One region of the Thauera sp. WB-2 genome, then DNA from elsewhere that is predicted to be linked to it. Evidence: predicted binding sites of a transcription regulator. Region 1 holds the regulator's gene; each other region holds the start of a gene.
The links. Region 1 encodes FNR, which switches genes on or off when oxygen is low (the NO sensors DNR and NnrR bind a similar motif). Its sites were predicted from a motif close to TTGANCTAGNTCAA; they were not measured.

Region 1 (2,267 bases):
TACGGTTGAAGCTGATCACGTTCTGCTTGGGCAGACCGTAGATCAGGTCCATGCTCACGGACTTGAAGCCCGTGGCACGTGCCGCGTCGATGACGAGCTTGGTCTCGTCATAGCTCTGGATGCGGTTTACCGCCGCCTGCACATCTTCGGCGAAGTCCTGCACGCCAACGCTCATGCGGTTGAACCCAAGCTCGGCGAGCAGTTTCACGGTGTCGAAGTCGACCTTGCGCGGGTCGACCTCGATCGAGTATTCGCCATTGGGAACGAGCGTGAAGTGTTCGCGCACCGCGGCCATGAGCTCGCGCATCTCGTCATGCGACAGGAAGGTCGGCGTTCCCCCACCGAGGTGGAGCTGCGTGACCTGGCGGCTGCCCTCCAGGCATTCCGCCTGCATCGCGACCTCCTTGGCCAGGTATTTCAGATACTTGGCCGAGCGCCCATGATCCTTGGTGATGATCTTGTTGCAGGCGCAGTAATAGCAGATCGTGTTACAGAAGGGGATGTGGAAGTATAATGAGAGCGGTTTGCTGACGCCGCCGACCGCCCTTTTTGCGAGCCAGGCCTTGAGCGCATCGGCGTTGAAGGCCTCGACGAAGCGGTCCGCTGTCGGATAGGACGTGTAGCGCGGTCCGTTGATGTCGAATCGGCGGATGAGTTGCGGATCGAAGATGAGTTGGTTCTGGCTTGTCATGATCTTGCTGCGGCAGTGTGTGCCAAACAATGGCAGATCGCCGCGTTTTTTTGGTTGACGTGGGTCAACGGGCGTGATGTGTTGCCCGATCGAACCACTCCTGAGCCAGGTCTGGCGTCTTTTGTCGGGGAAGCAGGATTATCGTGCAGATGAGGGCGAGCGTGCCAATTACCGTGAACGGGCTCAAGTCTGCCTGTTCGCAGTGCAACCTGGTCGAGTTGTGCCTGCCCTTCGGGATGTCCGACAGCGAGTTGAACCGCCTGGACGAACTCGTTGGCGCGCGGCGCAAGGTCAAGCGCCAGCAAAGCCTGTATCGTGCGGGCGATCCGTTCGAGGCGATCTACGCCATCCGCGCCGGTTCGTTCAAGACCGACGTGCTGCTCGAAGACGGCCGCGATCAGGTGACCGGCTTCCAGATGACCGGAGAGATTCTCGGCCTCGACGGCATCAGTGCAGAGTCGCATACCTGCAATGCGATCGCCCTCGAGGACAGCGAGGTCTGCGTGATCGCCTATGACAAGCTCGAGCAGATGTCACACGAAGTGGAAGGCCTGCAACTGCAGTTCCACAAGGTGATGAGCCGCGAGATCGTGCGCGACCACGGCGTGATGATGCTCCTCGGTTCGATGCGCGCCGAGGAACGGCTGGCGGCGTTCCTTCTCAACATGTCGCAGCGCTTCAATGCGCGCGGCTTCTCGGCGCAGGAATTCCACCTGCGCATGACGCGCGAGGAGATCGGTTCCTACCTGGGGCTCAAGCTCGAGACGGTGTCTCGCGCTTTCTCCCGCTTCCAGGACGAAGGGCTGATCTCGGTACAACAGAAGCACGTGCAGTTGCTCGATCCCACCGGGCTCAAGCGCCTGATCCAGCACCAGCACGGCGCGCGCTGACGCTGGCCGCTCCGCCTCGACGGCCGCCATTGTTCAGGCAAGGAAGCCTGCGGGATTCTTGGTGAAGGCGACCGACACGATCCATACGTACACGAACAGGGCGGCCGCAAAGGCGCCCGCACGCACCGGCTTGGTCGGGCCGCGCTTGAGTGCAAGCGTGCCAAGCAGCACGTATGCAACCAGGCCACCGACCTTGGCGGTCACCCAGTCGGCGGCAAACGGGTACTGCGCGATCATGACCGCCAGCGTGATCGCTGACAGCAGCAGCAGGCTGTCGATGATGTGCGGCAACACACGGGTGAGCCGGTGCGAGAGCATCGGATTGCCCGTCAGCATCCACATGCCGCGCAGCAGGAAACCCGCTGCGCTGAGCACGACGCAGACGACGTGAAGGTGTTTGATCGCGTAGTACATCCTTTCTCCTTGCAAGGGCTGGCAAGCTGCCGGTCTCGGGGCGACAGGTATTGTCGCCCGTCTCGGGTAAGATTACGAATCGTTCCGGAGCCAAAGCAATGTCCCAGCACCCCCATGTCGACATCCCTGCCCTGCTGCATCGCATCCCGCTGTTCAGTGAGTTGTCGGAGTCGGATATCCAGCGTGTGTCGCGCTACACCCGCGATCGGCATGTCGGCAGGGGCGAAGTGCTGTTCCAGCGCGGCGACCAGCCCCACGGCTTCTATTTCGTC
Region 2 (2,267 bases), 1.0 Mb from region 1:
AACGCCAGGTGCTCCAGCTCATTGCCGAGGGCTACACCTCACCGCGCATTGCCGAACGCCTGCATGTCGCCCCGTCCACCGTCGAGGTGCACAGGCGCAACATCATGCGCAAGCTCGACCTGCACAATGTCGCCGAACTCACACGTTACGCGATCACCAACGGCATCAGCCCAAGCACCGCAGGCGAGCTCTCTCGCCTGCCCTGACCTTGCCGGCGTCCGTCCCTGGCCGATGGCTACCGGGTTCACGGTATGCAGAACAGCGCGAAGCGGGTATGGGTGCGCAACGCGCATTCATATAGCATTGCCAGAACAAGCACTTTCCTGCAACGACCGTCCGGAGGCCTTCATGATCCACCAACCCAACGTCGAGAAATTCTCGGCAAACGCCCAAGCCAGCATCGAACACCTCGAGGCCTACGCACAGATCACCCTCTCCGCCGCGGAGAAACTGCTCGCACTCAACCTCGACACCGCACGCACCTTGTGCGAGCTGGCTTCGAACAGTGGCGCACAGCTCGAATCGGGCGACCTGCGCAGCGCACTCGCGACACAGGGCGCCACCCAGAGCAAGGGCTTCGAGCACCTCACCAGCTATTTGCGTGACGTGAGTAAGCTTTGCGTGCAGACGCAAAGCGAGGTCGTCGAAGTGGGTTCCCGCCAGTTTGCAGACCTGCAACGAACCATGCAGTCGATGTTCGAGGAGGCCGGCAAGCTGAGCAAGGTCAACCCGCTGGAGGTCATCGTGCCCGCCACAAGCACCGCGTCACGCACCCGCAAGGCAGCCTGACCAGGCGTACCAGCGCCCCGCTTCAAGCCCCGGCCTGCCGGGGCTTTTTTGTCGCCGCGATTTGCGTGCTTGATGATCATCAAGCACGCAAATCGATAGAAACCGCGCCAGCACTAGGGGTCCGAAAATATTGATGTCGATCAAAGCAGGGAACTTTCAGCCTGCAAGAGTGCGCCACCGAAGCAACTTTCACAGGGGTGAGCACATCATGATCGTAGGAAGTTCCAAGCATCTTCGCGCCATTGCAATCTCGGCCCTGGCTCTGGCCTGCCAGGCGGCCTTCGCCGAGGCTCCGGCCGGCCATAGTGACGCAGCAATGAAGGAATATCAGGCTGCAGCCTCGCCCTTGGCCGAGGTGCCGATGCACCATGACATCAACCCGCTCGCACCGCGCATGTCGGAGCCTGAGTTCGACAAAGCCAGCCGCATCTTCTTCGAACGCTGCGCCGGCTGCCACGGCGTGCTGCGCAAGGGTGCCACCGGCAAGGCGCTGACGCCTGACCTTACCCTCGAGAAGGGACTCGACTACCTCAAGGTCTTCATCAAGTACGGCTCGCCGGGCGGCATGCCCAACTGGGGCACTTCGGGCGTGCTCACCGACGACGAAGTCGACCTGATGGCACGCTACATCCAGCAGACGCCGCCCGCCCCGCCCGAGTTCGGCCTCAAGGAAATGGAAGCCTCGTGGAAGGTCGTGATCCCGGTGGAGAAGCGCCCCACGAAGAAAATGAACGACCTCAAGCTCGAGAACCTGTTCTCGGTGACGCTGCGCGATGACGGCAAGATCGCCCTCATCGACGGCGACAGCAAGCAGATCGTGAGCATCATCGAGACCGGATACGCGGTGCATATCTCGCGCATGTCGGCGTCGGGCCGCTACCTGTTCGTGATCGGCCGCGACGCCAAGATCAACCTGATCGACCTGTGGATGGAGAAGCCCGAGACTGTCGCCGAGATCAAGGTCGGCCTCGAGGCACGCTCGGTCGAGAGCTCCAAGGCCAAGGGCTGGGAGGACAAGTACGCCATCGCCGGGACCTACTGGCCGCCCCAGTTCGTGATCATGGACGGCGACACCCTGCAACCGCGCAAGATCGTGTCGACCCGCGGCATGGTGGTCGGCACCCAGGACTACCACCCCGAACCGCGCGTGGCCGCCATCATCTCCTCGCACTTCAACCCGGAGTTCTTCGTCAATGTGAAGGAAACCGGCATGGTGTACTCGGTGGACTATCGCGACCTCGAGAACCTGAGCATCAAGATGATCGAGGCCGCGCCCTTCCTCCATGACGGCGGCTTCGAGTCCTCGCATCGCTACTTCATGGACGCGGCCAACGCCTCGGACAAGATCGCCGTCATCGACACCAAGGAAGGCAAGCTCGAGAAACTGGTGGACGTGGGCAAGGTGCCGCACCCGGGCCGCGGTGCCAACTTCCTCGATCCCAAGTACGGCCCGGTGTGGGCGACCGGCCACCTCGGCG
Region 3 (2,267 bases), 810 kb from region 1:
ATCCATGAGCGCGACTTCTTCGAACTCGCATTGGCCTACTTCGAGCGCGCCCATGCCGACGGCGTGGTGCATGCCGAACTGTTCTTCGACCCGCAGACCCATACCGCACGCGGTGTCGCCTTTGCCACCGTCGTGGATGGCCTGGAGCGTGCCTGCGCCGAGGCCCAGGTGCGCTGGGGGATCAGTTCGCGGCTCATCCTCTGCTTCCTGCGTCATCTGAGCGAGGACGAGGGCTTCGCAACCCTCGAGCAGGCCTTGCCGCAGCTCGCCCGCATCCACGGCGTCGGCCTCGATTCGTCAGAGCGCGGACACCCTCCGGCCAAGTTCGCGCGCCTGTTCGCACGCTGCCGTGAGTTGGGCCTGCACATTGTGGCGCACGCGGGTGAGGAGGGACCGCCGGCCTACATCGCGGACGCGCTCGACGTGCTGAAGGTCGAGCGCATCGACCATGGCGTGCGTTGCGCCGAAGACCCCGCGCTGGTCGAACGCCTGGCGCGCGAGCAGGTTGCGCTGACGGTATGCCCGCTGTCGAACGTCAAGCTGTGCGTGTTTCCCGATCTCGCGCAGCACAACCTGAAGCGGCTTCTTGAGGCCGGCTTGAAGGTGACGATCAACTCCGACGACCCGGCCTATTTCGGCGGCTACATCGCGCGCAACTTCATCGACACCGCGCGTGCGCTGGGCCTGAGCCGCACGCAGCTCAAGCGCATCGCCCGCAACAGCCTGGAAGCGAGCTTCGTGCCGGAGTCCTTGCGTACGCCCTGGCTGCTGCGGCTGGACGCAATGCCGGCTTGAAAGCGTATCGGCTCTTCAGTTCCTGGGGTTTTTGCTTTGTTAGATAATTATCAAAAACTGAAATAGGGGTGCGCGTTAGACTGATGGCTCGATGACCCGGATCACGGAGTGCTGACATGAGCGTCCGACCCAACCGAGCTGCCAGCCTGCTGGCGGGCTTCTGCTTGCTGCTGCTTGCCACGCTGGCCATCGCGTCCACCGGCACCGCCGATCACAGCAAGTTCAAGGAGTTGCAGGGGCCCTTCAAGTCGGGTGAGGAGGTCACCGCGGCCTGTCTCGCCTGTCACACCGAAGCCGCAAAGCAGGTCATGGCCACACGCCACTGGACCTGGGAGTACGTCAATCCCGACACCGGCCAGAAGCTGGGCAAGAAGACCATGCTCAACGGTTTCTGCATCGGCGACCGTTCGAACGAGGCCTTCTGCCAGTCCTGTCATATCGGCTATGGCTGGAAGGACGAGACCTTTGACTTCACGGCCGAGAACAAGGTCGATTGCCTGGCTTGTCACAACACCGGCGCCTACCGCAAGCTGGCCGGCTTCGCGGGTCATCCACCGTACGAGCGCATCGAGTTCCCGCCCAAGTCCGGCAAGTTCGTCGAGGCCACCGATCTTGCCAGCGTGGCACAGAGCATCGGTGCCACCTCGCGGCGCACCTGCGGCGCCTGCCATTACTTCGGCGGTGGTGGCGACGGCGTCAAGCATGGCGACCTTGACTCCTCGCTCAACAAGCCCGACAAGGCGCTCGACGTGCACATGGCGGCGGACGGGCTCAACTTCACCTGTGCGAGCTGTCACAAGACGGACAAGCATGCCGTCGCCGGCAGCCGCATCAGCATGACCGGCGCCGACCCGCACGGCGCGATCATGCGAGGCGAGAAGACCGACCGCAATCCCGCGACCTGCCAGGCCTGCCATGGCGACCGACCGCACAAGGGTGACTTCCAGCACTCGGAGCGCCTCAACGACCACACCCGCACGCTGGCCTGCCAGACCTGCCACATCCCCGAGTTCGCTCGCGGCGGCGTGCCCACCAAGATGGGCTGGGACTGGTCCACTGCCGGCAAGCTGACACCTGAGGGCAAGCCCTTCCAGCTCAAGGACGACAGTGGACACGTCATCTACGACAGCAAGAAGGGCGATTTCGTGCTCGGCGAGAACGTGCAGCCCGACTACCTGTGGTTCAACGGCCAGGTGAGCTACACCCAGCCTGATACCCGCATCGACCCTGCTACCCGGGTGGCGATCAACACCTTCCATGGCACCCCCGGGGCGTCCGATGCACGCATCTGGCCGGTCAAGACCTTCCACGGCAAGCAACCTTATGACACCGAGCACCTGACCCTGCTCGTGCCGCACACCGCGACGCCGGACGACACCGCCTTCTGGTACAACTTCGACTGGCCCAAGGCGCTTCAGGCCGGTGCGGACGCCACCGGCCAGCCCTACAGCGGCAAGTTCGACTTCGTCGAG

Region 2: LQF09_RS09230 (nitrite reductase) is a predicted target of FNR. The motif match lies at 920-933, and genes of this name have one in related genera.
Region 3: LQF09_RS17700 (tetrathionate reductase family octaheme c-type cytochrome) is a predicted target of FNR. The motif match lies at 887-900, and genes of this name have one in related genera.

What each region holds. Positions count from the first base shown of each region.
Region 1 covers NZ_CP088935.1:3,070,909-3,073,175, forward strand. The annotation lists gene hemN (oxygen-independent coproporphyrinogen III oxidase) at 1-691, opposite strand, end outside; gene fnr (fumarate/nitrate reduction transcriptional regulator Fnr) at 841-1,581, shown strand; gene LQF09_RS14025 (SirB2 family protein) at 1,615-1,995, opposite strand; gene LQF09_RS14030 (Crp/Fnr family transcriptional regulator) at 2,094-2,267, shown strand, end outside.
Region 2 covers NZ_CP088935.1:2,022,818-2,025,084, reverse strand. The annotation lists gene LQF09_RS09240 (response regulator) at 1-206, shown strand, start outside; gene LQF09_RS09235 (phasin family protein) at 349-789, shown strand; gene LQF09_RS09230 (nitrite reductase) at 998-2,267, shown strand, end outside.
Region 3 covers NZ_CP088935.1:3,876,500-3,878,766, reverse strand. The annotation lists gene LQF09_RS17705 (adenosine deaminase) at 1-795, shown strand, start outside; gene LQF09_RS17700 (tetrathionate reductase family octaheme c-type cytochrome) at 912-2,267, shown strand, end outside.